DNA from 3 places in the Lysinibacillus sp. EB271-A1-10B genome. Region 2 is predicted to be linked to each of the others. Evidence: riboswitches for the same ligand, from Rfam matches in the RefSeq annotation. Region 2 holds a riboswitch; each other region holds the start of a gene.
What was found. A riboswitch is a leader RNA that binds a small molecule or an ion and turns the genes downstream of it on or off. The one in region 2 is predicted to bind cobalamin.
Positions count from the first base shown of each region.

Region 1: another riboswitch for cobalamin. It lies ahead of AC3WSK_RS22005 (FecCD family ABC transporter permease); the one in region 2 lies ahead of AC3WSK_RS15785 (ATP:cob(I)alamin adenosyltransferase).
Region 3: another riboswitch for cobalamin. It lies ahead of AC3WSK_RS05275 (hypothetical protein); the one in region 2 lies ahead of AC3WSK_RS15785 (ATP:cob(I)alamin adenosyltransferase).

Region 1 is NZ_JBYTDL010000024.1:24,979-32,307, reverse strand. It holds gene AC3WSK_RS22040 (S-layer homology domain-containing protein) at 1-50, opposite strand, end outside; gene AC3WSK_RS22035 (endonuclease Q family protein) at 246-1,412, opposite strand; gene AC3WSK_RS22030 (hypothetical protein) at 1,490-1,660, opposite strand; gene AC3WSK_RS22025 (TetR/AcrR family transcriptional regulator) at 1,808-2,386, shown strand; gene AC3WSK_RS22020 (DMT family transporter) at 2,457-2,810, shown strand; gene AC3WSK_RS22015 (DMT family transporter) at 2,810-3,124, shown strand; gene AC3WSK_RS22010 (heme ABC transporter ATP-binding protein) at 3,506-4,300, opposite strand; gene AC3WSK_RS22005 (FecCD family ABC transporter permease) at 4,307-5,353, opposite strand; cobalamin riboswitch at 5,618-5,809, opposite strand; gene AC3WSK_RS22000 (biotin transporter BioY) at 5,976-6,572, shown strand; gene AC3WSK_RS21995 (NADPH-dependent FMN reductase) at 6,923-7,329, opposite strand, start outside.
Region 2 is NZ_JBYTDL010000012.1:19,820-27,148, reverse strand. It holds gene AC3WSK_RS15795 (tyrosine-protein phosphatase) at 1-480, opposite strand, end outside; gene AC3WSK_RS15790 (ABC transporter substrate-binding protein) at 702-1,661, opposite strand; gene AC3WSK_RS15785 (ATP:cob(I)alamin adenosyltransferase) at 1,665-2,207, opposite strand; cobalamin riboswitch at 2,406-2,595, opposite strand; gene AC3WSK_RS15780 (hypothetical protein) at 2,826-3,374, opposite strand; gene AC3WSK_RS15775 (C40 family peptidase) at 3,966-5,168, opposite strand; gene AC3WSK_RS15770 (ABC1 kinase family protein) at 5,550-7,329, opposite strand, start outside.
Region 3 is NZ_JBYTDL010000003.1:13,291-17,992, forward strand. It holds gene AC3WSK_RS05265 (hypothetical protein) at 10-426, opposite strand; gene AC3WSK_RS05270 (SPOR domain-containing protein) at 615-893, shown strand; cobalamin riboswitch at 1,137-1,319, shown strand; gene AC3WSK_RS05275 (hypothetical protein) at 1,568-2,332, shown strand; gene AC3WSK_RS05280 (GTP-binding protein) at 2,692-4,632, opposite strand.

The DNA of each region.
Region 1 (7,329 bases), on a different contig from region 2:
CATGCCAGAATGCTAGCCGCTAAAAACCGAAATTTCTTTGATGATTGCACACCCTCACTCCTCCAAATTTTACTAATTACTATTTTAATATACAGGAGATGGAAATAGGCTAAAAAAGCGTAATTATTTTTTCGTGGTCATCACCAAAAGTTGTGATGACGTTTGCTAAAATGTACGCCAAGTCTTCGTTCCGGCTGGGCGACTCCTTGGGGATCAGTGAACTGCGCCTATGTGATGAACCTTCTTTATTCCAGTTGAACCTTCCCATAAATGCCGCCACCACCAACTTCGATTGTCAATTGCCCCGTTCTTGCTAATTCAATCATCTTGGCAATTTTATGTGGCACGATTTGTTCGAGTTGTTCTAGCGTAACTCGATGCAAGATGTTCATCTCTGTACCAAATGCTTGTACTAATCGTTCCATCATTTTCGGCCCTAATCCTGGAATAAAGTCTAGTGGTACTTGGTGAATATATGGTGGTCGTGCACGTTTATCAGTTCCTTGCTCTGAAAGCTCCTTTATGCGTGTTGCAACCCCTTTTATAATTTGCGTGCTTTCGCAGTTTGTACAAATTATTGTCGAGTTGCTGAGTTGCTCACCACATTTTGCACAGACGGTTTGATGATATTTACCAAGCAAAGGATTTAAACCATAATTGGCTGTTACTGCTCGACCTTGTTGCTCATGAAGCGCCATCCTTAATTCTGTAAAATTTGCATTAGAAAGTCTCAATTTTTGATACTCACGTGCAATTTTCCCAAGTGAATGTGCATCAGAATTGCTGACAAATGTATATGCTTGCAGTTCTCTAATGTTACTCACCATATCAGTATTGGAGCTTAGCCCAAGCTCTATCGCATCTATAAGCTGAGGGTCAAAAACTTCTGTTAAACTACGATGTACACCTTTACCGAACAAACTTTTAAATGGTGTGAAGACATGGGCAGGAATAAAAAGACCGCCTAATTCATGAACCTTTTGCTGCAATGTGCGCCCATCGCAATAAATTCGCTGAGAGCTTAAATGGATATTTTTCATATGATTAGACATCCAGTCTGAAAATTCCCTCATAAGCGAAAGTGTTGGAAAATAAGCAAGCACATGAATGGGTCCAAGGCAATGCTGATCATAAATCTCAATTTCAGAACCTGGAATAAGTGTAGTTTCTTGAAAACGAAGTCCTCCCTGTTCCAGCTCCTTCAATTCGCCCTGTTCTATCATCTTTGCCATTTCATCCATTACTTCTGGTGAATGACAATCAATAATCCCGATAATCTCTAGTCCCTTTCTTGCGCTTGAATTCTCTAAAATTCTTGCTAATGTTAACGTTTTACTGCCAGTTATTTTAACAGCACGCCCACTTGAAGTGCGTCCAATATGAATATGTAAATCTGCATAGAAATCCTGCATCATTGTAACCAACCCCTATCCACTCTTTAAAGTGAAATAAAAAAACCTCACATTGCTGCAAGGCATTTTATTCGTAATTATGATGGATGATTGCTGTGAGTACTATTATTTGACTCAAAGGCACCCGAGCCCTGTGATGACATTGTTGAAGAATCATAGGCTACTAAGGTCACCCCAATGTTCTTTTCTAGCTCATTAATTCTTTCAAGCTGTTGCTGATTTAGTTGCGCAATTTTTATCTCTTCCATTTTCATCAAATCCTTTCACGAATAAAGTTCCCTAAACAAGAAACATATATACACGAAATAAATGACTGACTGTCAGTCATTTTTCATTGACTTTATTTCAGCTATTTTGTAACATAATAAATAAGCAGGCTAAAAGCGAGGGATTCCATGTCAAAAGAAGAGAAAATTATTCAAGCTGCAATTGAAGTTTTTCGTGAAAAAGGAATTGAAAAGACAAAGGTTTCAGATATCGTAAAAGCTGCAGGTATTGCGCAAGGGACATTTTATCTTTATTTCCCATCACGGCTTTCAGTTATGCCTGCCATCGCAAAAGTTATGGTTGAGAAAATTATTGCTGATATAAACGATGGTATTTCAACACAGGAGCCTTTTGCAAAGCGGCTTGAAAAGTTAGTAGATATTGTTTTTTCTCTAACAGAGGAATATCGAGATGTATTTGCACTTATCTATGCTGGTATTACACAAACCGAGCATATGAAAGAATGGGAAAATATATATGCTCCCTATTACGAATGGATGAATAATTTCTTATACGAAGCTCAACAAGAAGGAACGATACGTGAATCTCTAAACACTACACGTTCTTCTAAACTTATCATCGGTCTAGTAGAATCTGCTGCTGAACAAATTTACTTGTATGATGACAGTGAAGAAGAAACAATTAGACTTCAAAAGCTTGAGCTCCTCGACTTTTTACATCATGCACTCGGTTTACGTCACGCCTAAGTGACGTTCTCTTTTACACTAAAAATGACTGAATGTCAGTCATAATCATGGATAAATGAAAGGAATAACTATGCAAAAAGATTGGATTTATGTTGGATTAACTAGTTTGTTTGAATTGTTTTGGATATTTGGTTTTAATGTTGCCGGTGCTTGGTGGCATTGGATTATTATTGTGTCCTTAATTGCATTGGATTTTCATTTCTTATCGAAGGCTTGTGAAAACCTACCTACTGGCACAGTTTATGCGACTTTCGCAGGGGTCGGTGCGATTGGTACTACATTAATGGACATTTTTATTTTCGATGGTGAGTTTAATACGATTAAAGGAATTTTCATGTTCATTTTAGTATTGGGTGTTATCGGTCTTAATTTAGCTGATAACCCTTCGAAAGATTATGATGAAAAGAAAGGAGCTAATGCATAATGGGCTGGTTACTTGTTTTATTAGCCGCAATTTCAGAAATTATCGGTGTTGTAGGTTTACGCTTTTATAGTCAGAACAAAACTATACGTAATTTATTAATATATGTTGGCGGCTTTGGTATGTCCTTTGTGCTTTTATATACCTCCTTTAACTATCTACAGTTAAGCATTGCCTATGTAGTGTGGATTGGTATTGGTACAGTTGGGGCTGTTCTCGTGAATATTATATTCTTCGGTGAATCTAAAAACCTGACGCGAATTATTAGTATCATCGCCATTATCATTGGTGTGGCAGGCTTAAAAGCAGTATCTTAATTTGACTTCAATTCTTTAATACTGTGAATAAGCCTTTTGAAATAAACTTTTTCGTTGAAACTTTATTTTATAACTATGTAAATAGTGTATCTTGAGGATTTTATCACTATTAATTAGAGTGACAGGCCAGAAGATATATACTATATACAGTGGTTGATCTTCGTTACGACTGGGCGACTCCTTGGGGCTCATCGGACGCCCCCAGGAAGCTCTGCTCTGTGCGAAAGCGAAGCGGGCAGCAACAAATGTTTTAACTGTGCGAAAGCGAAGCGTCAGCAACAAAGCGCCCGGTCGGAACGGAAATCAACCCCTCGCTTTGCCAAAAACCATAATTACAACCTTAATTTTTTTGACATAATAGGCTTTGATATATCAATCACTTTATGTAGTTTCTAAAGCTTCCTTCGTGAATTGCTCTGGGATATACGTTAAATATGGCTTACCTGTCAGTGAATGTGTTTGAATATCGGCATAAACCCCAAATACATCTTGTAATAATGCCGGTGTAAGTACTTCTTCTGGCGTGCCAAAACAAACAATTCGACCTTGCTGTAAAACATAAATTTGATCGCAATACATAGCCGCAATGTTTAAATCGTGGATTGCAGCAACAACTGTTAATTGTAAGGTTTGGATTAGATCCATAAGCTGCAATTGATGCTGAATATCTAGATGATTTGTTGGCTCATCTAAAATAAGCACTTGTGCTTGCTGAGCAAGGGCACGTGCAACCATCACACGCTTTTTTTCGCCACCTGAAAGAGAGCTATAGCTACGTTTCTCTAAATGAACGATACCCGTTTGCTTCAGTGCATCCTTTACGATTTGAAAATCTTGCTCTTGATCAAGCTCCAATAGTTTTTTATGGGGTGTTCTTCCCATACTCACTAAATCATGCACTGTAAAATCGAATAAGACCGGTGTTTCTTGACTCACAACTGCTAGATTTTTAGCTATATTTTTACTCGATTGCTTTAGAATATCTTGTTCATTTAATAACACTGTTCCACTTTCTGGTTTTAACAAACGATACATATTCTTTAATAGCGTTGACTTCCCACTACCATTAGGACCGATCAACCCAACAAATTGCTTGTCCTTTATTTGAACATTTACTTCATGTAATATGCGTTCATCAGAAATGGAGAATGATATTTGTTTCGCTTCTAATGTCATATATTTTTAATCTCCTTCACCGAAAGAATAATTGTTACGACGTAGCAGCCAAATGAAAAATGGACCTCCGCAAAAAGCCGTGATAATTCCTATCGGCATTTCCTCAGGGGCAATTAATATTCGAGCAAGTGCATCAGCCCAAACTAAGAAGATCCCCCCTAATAATGCGCTAATCGGTATGACATACTTATGATTTGAACCTACAATTAGCCGTACAATATGTGGAATGATTAAACCAACAAACCCAATTGAGCCACTTACAGCAACCAGCACACCCGTTAATAATGATACTAATAAAATAAGCTGTATTCGAAATTGTTGTAAGTTAACCCCTAATGTAACTGCTGCTTCTTCTCCAAGAAGTAATAAATTTAAGCTGCGATAGTTGAGCCATAACAAGGCAAATACTACAATAAAAATGACTGCAGGAATTACAAGAATACTCCATTTCGCACCTGCTAGGCTTCCTAGCATCCAAAACATGACTGCCTTCATTCCCCCCTCTTGCTTCGACAGCATTAAGATAAAATTTGAAATAGCAGATAAAATAAATGACACCGCCATCCCTGAAAGTAAAAGTCGAAAGACGGACACTCTACCGCCAACATGTGATAAGAAGAAAACTAACCCCATTGCTGTGAGAGAGCCTAAAAAAGCTGATACGGACAGAGCATAAACGCCCAGAAATGAAAAGGCACCTAAAATGATGACAGCCGTGGCACCAACCGTCGCTCCAGAAGAAATCCCTAAAATATATGGTTCTGCAATTGAATTACGAACGAGTGCCTGAATAGCTGCTCCTGCAATTGCCAAGCCTGCTCCGACGATAGCAGCGAGTAATACACGCGGAGCCCTTATTTGCCAAATGATAATTTCCTGTGAGCGACTCCAATCTTGTACGATTGAGCTTTGTATAATAGGGATTTTAGAAAGGATAACCTTCCATACATAAAGTGGTGTAACGGAAACCGATCCAACCATAATTGCAATTGTCATTGAAATTATAAGTACTAGAAAAAGGGTCATTGAAAGTAACATAAATTTTCTATTCATCTGTTTATTAACTCCTAATCATTAAACATCAATTTCACCAAGCCGTAATTGTAGCTGATGCTTCGCTAACATTAGCAGAACGAAGATAAATGAAAGAAAAAAGGGTATTCCATACACATGCGCATGGAAATACCCTAGAATCAATTAAACCTCGGCATAATCGCGTCTTTCAGCGTGTGTTTGGACACCCGCTTAAAGAAGTTAAACATAGTTAGATTATCTTCTACTATTGTCCGTAATCGCTTTCATCCTCGTGGGCATTACAGGAATTATAACTAAATGGCAGGTCTCCTGACTTCGAATCAATGCACCTATGATTGCCTTCCCATCCTAGAACAGTGGCTAAGTCATCATAGAACTCCTCGTTACAGTTGCGGGACAGTGTCGGATTTGCACCGACTTCCCTTTTAAGTGACACTTTGTAAAAGATGTCACACCATTAGCATCGAATAATTTAAAATTATGACAATTCTATCATATATTTCAATAGTTAGTCTATACTATCAATCATTTATCAAGTTAAAAAACACCTTTACGTTAACCGGAAATAACAATCAAGTTGACACAAAAACTTTATTTTTTTACACTATTATTATCAACTTTACTTTTTAGGGGTGAAATAATGACAACCGTTGTGGAACATACACATCAAAAATTAAGAACAGTAGATATTGCATACATTGGACTATTTTCAACATTAATGATGATAGGAGCTAATATTACGTCCATTGTACCTTTCATGGTTGTAGGCGGCGTACCGATCACATTGCAAACATTTTTCGCTATTTTAGCGGGACTTATTCTCGGTAGTAGAAAAGGGGCTCTCGCTTGTACTGTTTATATGTGCATCGGTTTAGCAGGCGCACCTGTATTTGCACGATTCAGCGGTGGCTTTGGACAAATTTTAAGTCCTACATTTGGTTTCATTGTCTCTTTTATATTAGCTGCATTTGTCGCAGGGCTTATTGTAGAACGCAGTGGAACGAAGAAAAGCTATATAGTTGCTGCATTAGTTGCAACTGCTATTAATTATTTACTAGGGACAAATTGGATGTACTTTGCCTATAAGCTATTGGCTAGTGCGCCTGATGCTTTCACTTATAAAATAGCATGGCTTTGGATGATGCCTCCTTTGCCAAAGGATATTATTTTAGCTATATTCGCGGGTATTTTTGCATACCGTCTTCAAAAGGTATTAAAAATAATTCCAATTAAATAAAGAGATAAAAAAACTGTCCAAAAGTATATAACATACTTAATTGGACAGTTTTTGGTTCATCACCAAAAGTTGTAAATGACTTTTGTTAAAACGTTTATAGTTGATTGTAGTGTAGACTGGGCGACTCCTCGGGGATCAGCGATAGGGGAACGAAAGCTAAAAGCATCACATCCTGTGATAACGCTTTCGTGACCAACATCGTGTTGGCCCGAGACCCTGCAGCGAAGCGAAGCGGCTCATCGAACGCCCCCAGGAAGCTTTACTCTGTGCGAAAGCAGCGTCAGCAACAAAGCGCCCAGTCGGAACGGAAATCATCCACACGTTTCGGTGCTGATTCCAGTTTTTTATTTTTAAACGTATGTTTTCATCCAGTTTAAGAAGTTAGCAATAACTACATCTAGGAATTTAATAGTACCCTCATCTGTTAAATTGCCTTCAGCATCAAATTTAGTGTGTACTGCGCCGATATAAACATCATTACCACTAAGCAATGGTGAATTTACTCCAGGTGAGAATAAAATATCTCTTAAGTGTAATTGTGCTTTAACAGTACCTAAATTACCCATTGATGCGCCCATCATGAATGATGGCTTGCCAATCATTACTTTATCAACGCGAGATAACCAATCGATGGCGTTAACCATAACACCTGGCACTGTACCATTATATTCTGGAGTCAGCCAAAGAACGGCATCCGCCTCTTTTACTTTTGCTTTAAAATCTAATACTGTTTGCGGTGCTTCATTTTCGATATCTT
Region 2 (7,329 bases):
AAGCGCACTGCCAATACCTGTTCGATCCTTCCCGACTGCACAATGATGAACAAGCCCTAAATTTTCAGGTTGTTGAATCGTTGCTATTAACTCTTTGAATGAGGCATTATTAAAAGGCATTTGTGCATAAAATTCTCTAAACATCTCCGGGCTTACAACCTTATAAAAATCTTTTCCACCAGCGTTTGTAGGCATCTCAAAAGCATGATTTCCTTTAGCTGGTATTTGAATATACTTGGCATACGGGAATATCGGATTAGGATTATTTTGAGCCTCATGGTTGTCTCGATAATCAAAAATTGTTTTCACACCTAGCGTTTCAAAGCGCTCTTTATCTGATTTCGTCATTTTACCAAGTGCGGCTGAACGATAAATCAAACCATTCTTAACAGCACGCCCATCTCTTGACTTATAACCACCCATATCCCGAAAATTATTAACTGCCTCAAACGGAATAATATTCATATCAAACTGTTTCACTCACTGCACCCCTCCCTGTTAGCAAACATACTTATCTCTATTTTATAGAACAATTCGATATAATACCAATTTTCGCATTAGGGAATGTCGTACACTACTTAGAGCAACAAGGGGATTTATTTGAGTGTTTCTTTATTTGGGTGGAGCAGTTATCCTTTTTATTCATCAAAAAAGCTGCCCTTGATAAAGGACAGCTCCAAAATACTATTTTTCAATATCAATTATTTAAATAACTCAGGATATACTGCTTTCGCGATTAACTCAACAGCTTCGCCAATACGTGGACCTGGACGGTTTGAGATATCATTATCTATAGAATAAACAGCTTTATTTTTAATGGCCGTGATTGAATTCCATCCATCACGAGAAAGAATTTCTCCCGTTGAGTCATTGCCTACTGTTGTTAAAATGACTTCTGGATTTTTCGCAATGACATCTTCCTCAGATACCATTGCCCAGCTTTTAAGTTCAACAAAAACGTTGTTAACGTTTGCAGCATTTAAAATCTCTTGTTGGAATGTATCAGAACCAGCTGTATAGATGTCTGGCTTTGGACCAATTTCTAAATAGATATTTTTTGGTTCTTTCACATCTTTAACTTTTGCTTGGACATCTGCAATTTTAGATTTAATATCTTCATTTAACTTTTCGCCTTTATCTTTGATGCCCATAGCCGCTGAGACTTGTTCGATATCCCCATAAACATCATCAAATGATTTAGCTGATTGAATGGCAAACACTTTAATACCCGCATCTTCGAGACCTTTTAAGGCATTTAAATTTTCTTCATCGTCTCCAGTTGTATAGGCAATAACGACGTCTGGCTTTAACGCTAAAATACGCTCACTATTGAATATTGTAGAATCAGAAACACGCTCAATTTTTTGAGCTTCTTCTGGATACGAATCATACTCAGTCGCACCAACTATTTTATCACCCACACCTAGCGCAAATAAAATCTCTGTATTACTCGGTTTTAATGAAACAATAGTTTTAGGTACTGCATTAAACTCTACTTCTACACCACGGTCATCCTTAACTTTATAGCTAGTAGTTTTCTCAACTTGTTGATCTTCTTTAGAAACAGTATCTTTATTTGTATCCTCTTTCGTGCCACAGCCAACTAATACAAGTGCCAACATCAACACAGAAAGCCATTGTAGCTTAAACATTTTCTTCATTTTTCATTGATTCTCCTTTTTCTTTTTCATCGGGTATGACTTACTAATAAACGGTATTTCAGCAATACCTGCATGCTGATTCATATAGACAGCCATTACAAAAAATACATTGGCTAGCAATCCTAAATAATCAAAGAGAATAGCTGGTACTTCGCGTTCTTCAGATACTTTGTGCAAAACACGGTATGATTTTTTCGCCTCACTACGACATAAATGTAATGCAGAAGCTGCCTCTGTTCCTTGGGGTAATACAAAGTTTTGTATTTCCTCTTTAACATGACTAACATAGAAATCATAGCGATCACTAAGCCAAGTCAAATCATCTTCAGTTACAGCTAATTTGCCTCGGACTGAGCCATTTACATGGTAAGCCATTGGCAAAATGGCAAGTAAATCATCTGCTACTACCTCTACCGTTTCTTTTTTAACCGCCGCCAATGCTACACCAATATGTGTTGTTAGGCTATCCGTTCGAATTTCAAAATCTACTGTAGATGCCTTTTCACGCATAAATGGATAACAAGAATAACGTGCATCTTTTTTCAAATCTAAGTCCCCGCTTTCCTTCGTGAAAAATTCTTACCTTATTAACACCTCGTCTTACATCAGGTGAACTATAAGCGCATAAAAAAAAACGTTGTTCCCACTCCTAAGGAAACAACGAAAAATAGCATAAATAGTGTCGCATAAATACGACATAGCCTATGTATTTGCCGCATATTCTCCTAGCTTCCGAAGAGTTATCTATACGTTCAAACAAAGGTCGGTCTCCTGGCTTGTACAGTTCACTACATTCATAAAAAACCTTCCCATCGGATAATTCGACAGTGGTATATCTTTATGACTTCTGTACTTACAGTTGCGGAAACAGCTCCGGTTTTTCACCGAATTCCCGATTATGCTATAGTTCAGCACCTTTATTCTGCAAGAATTATTCACTTGTTATGCAGTTTATCATAGATTGATAGGAAAAAATAGCTGTGGAATTTAGAATAAACAACGATGGATAAAAATCATGCAGGTATTACCGTATGCACGCGGATATATTCACTGCCCCATTGGGTATTCATCCTGCTCGTGCAAATATTTGTTATGCCTTATAAGTTAAAGCATTTTATTTTTTATAATGAAAGGATTTTCAAAAAATAGCCATTTTCATAACTTTTATCGGATGGCATTTTTATATTTCTTTTTGGATTTAACATCTTTCTCTTCCTCAATTAAACGCTGTGCAATTTCTAGTAGCTTTGGGTCATTTGTTGCATCGAATAGCTTTTTAAAGGATACAATAATATCATAGCGTATTAATGTCGGGTGCTTTTCGTCTAAGCACGTTTGATATCTTTTAGCCAAATATGATACGACTAAATCTCTTTGTACCTGCCCCGCTAAGCCTATTTTCCAAATTGCCTGTAAAGTATGCCTCACAGTGACTGTTTCTTCATCATACGTTACTGCCCAAATCTTTAAGAAGTCCTCTAACACTCTTTCTTCAGGATCGCTTTTTGCTGCCAGTGCGCATAAAAATTGTGCAGCACTTGCACGTACATGTCCATTTTTGTATGTAAGAGTTTGAACTAATTGTTCCCAAACTGAATAGGTCCAATCAACTGGTTCCTGCATAATTTTCATTAATTCTTCGTATGATTTGTATTGAATATCACGGTCACGCTCTGTTAAATTACTAAAAAGTTGCAAAATCTCTTTTTCCATGATTCATCCCTACCTTTATTGTTTCAGAACGTAAAAAATAGTGTACTTGTAAGTGTTATCTCATTTACCATCATGCGTTACTTTGCTACTACAAATTAAAAGTCTCATATAATTGTAATTTCAGAGCAAGATCCCAATCGTATATTTCAAAATTATCAGAAATGGCGTTCAATATGCAAGAATCTTTTCTTTTAGCTATATGAAGACAGAGGAATACTCGTTAGGATTATTATTGGAGTTATCTCACGATTGAGTCAAAGCGAAATACGCAATAACGAAAAATTGATGCTAATTCTTTTTTCGGCTGTATTATCATTTTTATAACTGGGGCTATAGTTATAAATATATCAACTTATGTAAATTTATTCATTACAAAAGTTATTTTACTCATTATTGACCGAGTAGTCGAGCCTAAACTAATGAATAACATTATGCGTTTGCCTAATAGGTTTAGTCGTAGAATCTTAACTATAGTTTAAACAGTTGATAATTTCCAGTACCGTCAAATAATAAAAAAAGGTTACCCTTGTAATTTCTTTTACAAAGATAACCTTTTCGCTATTTTAATCGTCTATATAATAGTACGGCTTATTAAATACGACCGAAGCCTACTAAATATTGATTCCACCAATCAAGTGATTCAATGACAACACCTTTATTTTGAGCATCAATCATTGTGTTGTTTCCTAAGTAAATACCTACATGCGCTATACCTGAACCATAGCTGAAGAATACTAGGTCACCTACACGTGCTTCACTTGCTGAAATACGTTGTGTTGCTAAATATTGTTGTGATGCTGTACGTGGTAAATTTACACCCGCTTGTTTGTAAGACCATTGTACAAGACCAGAACAGTCAAATCCTGTTGATGGGTTACTACCGCCCCAAACATAGCTACGACCTAGGAATTGTTTCGCAACTGAAATAGCATCACCTGAAGATGCAGTGCCTGCCCCTGAACCAACAACCACTTTTTGTGATGATTTTTCATTGTTAGCTTTGCCATTATTATTATCATTGCTATTGCCATTATCGTTAGTGTTAGCATTGTTGTTTGTTGCTTGTACAACTGGAGTAGCTGCTTGAAGTGCACGTAAACGAGCTGCCTCTTCCTCTGCTGCTTTACGTTCTGCTTCTAAACGCTCTTCTTCTTGTTTCGTTGCAATTTGTGCTTTTAATGCAAGAGATTTCGCTTCATTTTCAGCTTTTTTCACTTCCATTTCGCTTTCCTTCTCTTGAAGCTCTTGGAATTGCTTTTGAAGCTCTTTTTGTTTTTCATCTAATGTTGTTTTTTGTTTTTCTAAGCTAGCCTTATCTGCTTCTTGTTGATCTACTAATTCTTGGTCAGCATCCATTAATGTTTTTACCGCTACGACACGGTCCATTAAATCTGCAAAACTTTTTGATTCTAGAACAGCGTTTAAATAAATACCTACAGTATTATCTTGTGCTTGGTATGCAGCCATACGGTCACTTAAAATCGCTGAACGTTGTTCAATACGTTTTTTAGTATCTACAATATTTGCATCAACTTCTTTAATGTCTGCCTGTACTTTGTTAAATACTTTTACTTTTTCTTCGATCTCTTTTTCTAGGCTTTTTAGCTCTTCTTGTAGCTTTTTAACCTCTGTATCTATTTTAGCTTTCTTATCAATCATTTGTTGAGATGTTTCTTCTGCGTGCACTTGAGTTGGTTGAACTGTATTAAATAATAAGCCGCCCGCTAGTGCTAATGCTAGCACCATCGACTTACGCCATTTATTGCGTTTACCCACGTTATTCTTTCCCTTCACTAGTCAATTTCGTTCGTAGAATTTTAATGTAATCATTGGAACGATTTCTTTTATTTATTCTTATATTTTATTAGCCTTTTAAAGTTTAGCACTATTAGCATAACTTTTATACTATTTCACGCCTTTTTAATGGTTTAGTAAAACTCGCAACATTCTTGTAATATTTACGTAATTCCCGATAAATTCTACAAAATTACGTTTTATTCTACATATCAACGTTTTTAACTACTTTACCCATAGTCCCACTCTCTGTTTTGTAATGCTTTTGTAATATTTCTAGAAAACATTTTTAACATAAAAAAAGGTAAGGGAACATTTTCCCCTACCTACAAATAATGTGTAACCATAAACAAAGGTTAATTTCTCTCCAAGTTGACGCTTCTATTGCTTCATGGAACGAAGCGCTTGGATAGAAAGCCGTACTAACAGAATGGCACAGAGAAATAACCCTAAGTATGCTGCTGTATTTAAATAGATCGCATACGTGTCATGAATAAATTGTGAAATGGCTAAAAGTGCTACAGAAATAATGCCAAAGGTAATACCAACGAGAAGTAAGACGAAACGGGAAAATAGATTGGTAATAAAACGAGCATTATCCTCATCTGAAAAAACATCGTGATGTAAGATGATTTTCCCACTTTCTACCCGTTGAATAAGCTGGTCAACTCGTCTTGGCATTTTGCGCAATGTCGGAATAAGCATGGATAATTCTTCTTGCAAACGTTCCTTTGTTGCCGTCGGTTCTTTAAATGGCTTCAGGAAGGATGCCCGCATATATGCGGATGAAAAATCTCTCGCTTCTGTAAAAATATCAAAGCTTGGGTCAGTTACCCGTAGTGTGCCATCCAATGTTACTAAGGAACGCAGTGCTAAACCTACTGCGGGATAGAAAGCAAGACCAAAATCACGAACAACTGTAAATAACGCATGTATCAATTCCTCTGTTGGAATCCGATCCACGTAAGAGATTTTCAAGAGAATTTGATCTATGGCTTGCTCCATTTTTGCACGATCTGCATGGCCCGAATTTTCAACCAATAGTGTTAGGCCATCGTATAAAACACTTGCATCATTTAGCTGAATTCCCATTAAAAATAGCTTTAAGCCCTCTTGTTGTGTAGCTCCTAAACGGCCAACCGCTCCAAAATCAAGCAGTATTGGTGTGCCATCCGTCTCATCAATATGAATATTCCCCGGATGTGGGTCTGCATGGAATATACCAGAAAGCAACATCTGCTCAAAGAAGGAATATAAAACAGTCCGTGCAAACTGCTTACGATCACATTCAAATCGGTTAAATTCAGCTGCAGCATTTGCAACACTTTTTCCTCGAGCATATTCCATGACAATAATATTTTCATTACAATATTCTGTATAGATTTTAGGGATTCGAACTTTATAATCGCTTTTGGCAAGCGCCTTCGTCACCTGCAATGTATTGCGAGCCTCAATATCTAAATGGATTTCCTCGCGTAATCCATCTGCAAATCCTTTTGCAAGCTCTCGAAAACCAAGTGACTCAGCCCATGTAGACTTGTTCGAAAGCCAATTAGCGAATTCCTCCAAAATGTCGAGGTCGTCTCGCATAATCCCCTTCACTTCTGGACGCAGTAGCTTTACCACGACTTCATCAAAATTTTTCAACCGTGCCTTATGTACTTGTCCAATGGATGCTGCCGCAATAGGCTCCATTTGAAAGTTTGCGAATATTTCATTCATAGGCTTCGGAAGTGAATCTTCTAAAATTTGTGTTACCTGTTCTGACGGTAAAGGCTTCACACTATCTTGTAGCCTCTCTAACTCGGCAATAAAGATAGGCGAAAATAGTTCCTTACGAGTAGAAAGTACCTGACCAAATTTAATGAATATCCCACCACATTGCTCCAAAGTTACTCTTAAAGCAATGGCAAGCTCTTTTTCATTTTCACGTTGTCTTGCGTATTTTATCGTTTGAACAACGCCATTTGTCACTGCTATTCTCAATACATGACGCAAGCGCTTTTGTTGTCGCCAGTAGCTTCGAAGGCGCATAAATAAATTTTTTTGCCCATTACGATGATCTGTAGCCCTAATACCGCTTGAATCGAAAAGCTCAAAAACGAGATAGAGCAGCATCGAAATTAGTAGCATGCTACCAATCCAAATAAGTGTGCTGACC
Region 3 (4,702 bases), on a different contig from region 2:
TGCAATTAACTAATAAACCGATTTTTCAAATTTAACTGAATCAGCATTTTCAACTGAATCATAATCCTTTACGTATCTATACGTATCCCCACTTTTTATTCCATCTTCTGGAATGAAAACCGATTCTTTCCATAATACTTCTTCATTTTTATCGAGAATTGTGACTTCTATATATCCATGAATAGTTCTGTCATTAAAATTTGTAATTTCAACAGCAAATGTATCAAAAGAAGTATCCCTTTTAAATTCAACCTTCACTTTATTCAGAAATCTTTCCCTTTCTTGCTCTAATTTTTTTTCATTTTCATCTGCAATGCCCTTATCAAATTGATATTCTTGATATTTATCATATAAATACAGTGCCGTAAATACCGAAAATACTATGGTTAGGGTTAAAATAACATATTTCTTAAGATTATCTTTCACACAAAACAACTCCTAATTAATAGAAAACATTGTTTATATAATAACTCATATCTCGAACAATGAACATAAAAAATCTAAATAGACTTCACTCACTATAATTTGCTTAGAACTAATATATCTAGCATTATTAATTATGTATCTTCACAAATATACTCCAAACCCTTGATACGACTGAATTTATTATATAGATTGCTTTCCAACTCTTTTATACTGATGTTCCGAAAGGTGCTAAGTTCTTCCGTATTCATACAGCGCCATTCAAGACAAGAGCAGAAGCAAACACACGCTTACAATTATTATTGTCACAGAAATACCTCGGATATGGTGAGGTGTTCGGTAATGATAAGGATGGTTACCGTATTCAGTCGGGACATTACACTTCACAAGTTCAATGTGGGTATGCATGTAAACGACTTATTGAGGAAGGGAGTTCCGCATTTTGTTCTATCATTGGTAGAATGCAATAGCCGTACCCAAAACAGGTACGCAGATTCACAACCACATTAATTTTTACCTTACAAAAAAATAACCTCACCCTTACATTATAGCGGTCAGGTTTAGGAAAATTAGAATAATTAATAGGGTTATCTCACTAATTTGGGATAGCCCTTTTTTGACTTTTGACAAATACTAGAATACATATTACAATTTAAACCAGAAATACAAAAGGAATATCTACTCTACATGAATTAGTGTGTTAAATTACAATTTAATATTTATAAATAATAGGTGTAAATTGCGTGCAATTTACTTAAAAGGGAAGTCGGTGCAAATCCGACACTGTCCCGCAACTGTAAATGTGAGCGACTTTTCAAGACCACTGTTTAACGATGGGAAGGGGAAAAGTAGCGATGATCATGAGTCAGGATACCTGCCTATTATGAGTACACACCATAACCCTACGAGGAATAGGAGGTGGCATGTTGACAAAACAGAATGCTCTGTTCGTCACCGTACGTCAAACACCCAAAATAAAAGAAGGTAATCGCTTTCAAGGCAATTCTTTTATGGTTGGGTATAATTTGACATTATGTGATGAATGAAAAAGATAGAATGAAGGATTTCCTCTAGTTGTAGGAAATCCTTTTTTTATGTAAAAGAAGACTTCCGTTTTGAAAAATATGTACGAAAAGAGGATGCAATGATGACGAATATTCATGTAAGTACAGCACAGGAATCGCAATATGTAGAAATGAAGATTTGTAAGCAGCCACGCACTGAAGTTGCCAAGAAAGTTACAACAAGAATGGTTGTAGAATCCCTTGTCGATCAATTAATAGCTAGCAATCTTATTAGTAATGAACGATTGTTTGATCAAATTTTATATAACAAAGATATTATTTGGATTCAAAATGAAAATTTTAATGGCCACCTTTTTGCAAAAGCGAATATTACGGATCAGCTTAAAACAAAAACAAATGATTTTATGATGTATATGCCGACAAATCCAATTGTGTACGATGTGAATGGTGAACATTATCAATTAATTACACGTATCGATTCGACTCGTGCAAAACCAAATTTAGAGCGACTTTCCCAAGCCCCAAAGGCAATACTAAGTGCCGCTCGGGTCAATGATTTATTGTGCTCGATAGTGATGCGCTTTTATGAAGTATATTTAGAGGATTTATCACGAGTAGTTCATAAAAATAAACAACTGATCAATTTTGTAGAGCGAGAGTATCATCAATTTCTAAATGCTGTGAAGGAACTAAATGATAATCGTTTAAACTGGCACCCACGTGGAAAAGGTCATGAACTATTGCTTGAACTGATTGATAATTTACAACTTTTGAAAAGTCGCCCTGGCAAAGTTTTAATGGATTTCTCACATTCCCATAGCTATGTTGTCGTGGAATCTTCATATCCTATTTATAAAAAGAGGCAGAAAACGATACAAGCTTAAAAATTAAAAATGTGCGGGATGGATCTCAATGCACTCAGGAGAAAGGTATATGCCTGGCAAGGTAGTAGAATGGAGTTGTCAGTATAGGATAGATACCCGCGGAAGGAAGGCAAATTCTCGCGCGAGGCAAGAATACCCGCGGAAGGAAGGCGAATACCCGCGGAAGCAGGTCAAATACCCGCGGAAGGAAGGCGAATACCCGCGGAAGCAGGTCAAATACCCGCGCGAAGCAAGAATACCCGCGGAAGGAAGACAAATACCCGCGCGAAGCAAGATAACCCACAAAAGCATAGTAACTCTCCGCGAAACATAAGAAAACAGGACATTGTTCTAACAAATCATGTCCTGTTTTTATGAATTTAGTCAATACAATGCATCGCTGCTTGTGCCTCATGCCATGGAACGGAGTAGCCTTTGCCTTTTGCACAAAAAATACTAGAGGATGTATAGTCGGGATCGGCGTTTTTATCGTAGTTGATTTGTGCAATAATGTCTTCTGTATTGTGACACATATCGTAGCCATCAAATTGTAGGGAAAGTACGCCCTTCCCATTGGTGTAGGCGGCAAAGGTTGTACTGTAGCTCATAAATGTTGAGACAGGGGCTCGGCCGGTTACAATCGCATCATGTTCAGTTATTATTGGTGTGTCAAATGTACCGGCAGCTTGCTGAATGTCGGTCATCATGCGGCCGATGAAATCACTAGGAGCTTTAAGTTTAAAGCGGTAGTACGGTTCTAGTAATACATTTTCTGCTTGTTCGAGCCCTTGTCGTAATGCACGGAATGTTGCTTCACGGAAATCGCCACCTTCAGTATGTTTATTATGTGCGCGTCCTGTTAAGAGTGTGAAGCGAATATCTGTAACTGGAAAACCGGTTAAGAGACCATGGTGATCGCGCTCGAATAAATGTTTTTCAATGAGTCGTTGATGTCCAATTGATAAATCATCGGCATGGCATGCATTGATAAATGTATTGCCGGTGCCGCGAGTATTTGGCTCCATCAATAAATGGACTTCTGCGTAATGCTTTAAGGGCTCGAAATGGCCGTAACCTGTCACCGTTGTGGCGATCGTTTCCATATATAAAATCTGTGGTTCGCTAAATGAAATATCTAGCGAGAATCGATCATGAAGCACTTCGATAAGAACCTCGAGTTGGATGACACCCATAATATGTACATGAATTTCTTGGAATTTTTCATGCCATAGCACACGTAATGAAGGTTCTTCTGCTTCAAGAATACGGAAAGTTTTTAACACGTCCTTTATATGCTGAGCGCCTTCATAATGTACTTTTGCCTGTAAAGTTGGTACTAACTCAAAGGGCTGAGAATTACTCGAACAACCAATGATATCGCCGATGTTTGCTTGACTAATCCCTTTTACTGCGAAAATCTCCCCAGCCTCTACCTCTTGAGAAGTTTCATACCGGCTGCCATTGTAAAGTCGAATCTCGGTCACTTTTTCAGTCACGTCTCCAAATGAAAGTTCATCACGGACATGTAACGTTCCTTGCAAAGCTTTGATAAAAGTTAAGCGTTGATGTCCATCATGACGAATTTTAAACACCTCACCTTGAAACGGAGCATTGTTATTAAATTGTGTCTCTGTTAGGAGGGGGAACTGTGTTAGGAATTCCTTTATTCCACTATCTTTTAAGGCAGAGCCAGAAAAGCACAAAAAGGCCTTTTCCTGTTTAATCATCTGAGATAAATGAATAAGGCAGCTAGAGCTATCTAATGTTTCATTGAGAAAAGCATCGAGAAGATGTTCATCACGTTCGGCAAGCCACTCCATTATGTCGTTTGAAACATAGTCGGAACGGAGCGGTTCGTCTACGAATAGAACATCTGCAGAGCAATCCTTTTGAAGCGCAGCCATTACGGCTTCAACATTTGCTCCTTCACGATCAATTTTGTTAATAAAAAAGAAGGTTGGAACGTGATATTGGCGTAAAAGTTGCCACACTGTTTCAGTATGACCTTGTATTCCTTCGACAGCACTAACAATAATGATGGCATAATCCATAACCCGAATGGCACGCTCCATCTCTGGAGAGAAATCGACGTGCCCAGGTGTATCGATTAACGTATATGTATCATTTCCAAGCGTCATGCGGCCTTGCTCCGCAAAAATTGTAATGCCTCGCTGACGCTCCAGCTCATGATTATCTAGAAATGTGTCCTGGTGATCCACTCGTCCACGGGCTTGAATACTGTTTGTATGAAATAGTAACTGCTCAGAAAATGTTGTTTTACCGGCATCCACGTGAGCAAGTACTCCAATTGTTACATGCATAAAAAGATCCTCGTTTCTATTCATTCATTTAACAACATTGTAACAGAATTGGTATAAAAAATATTTCATA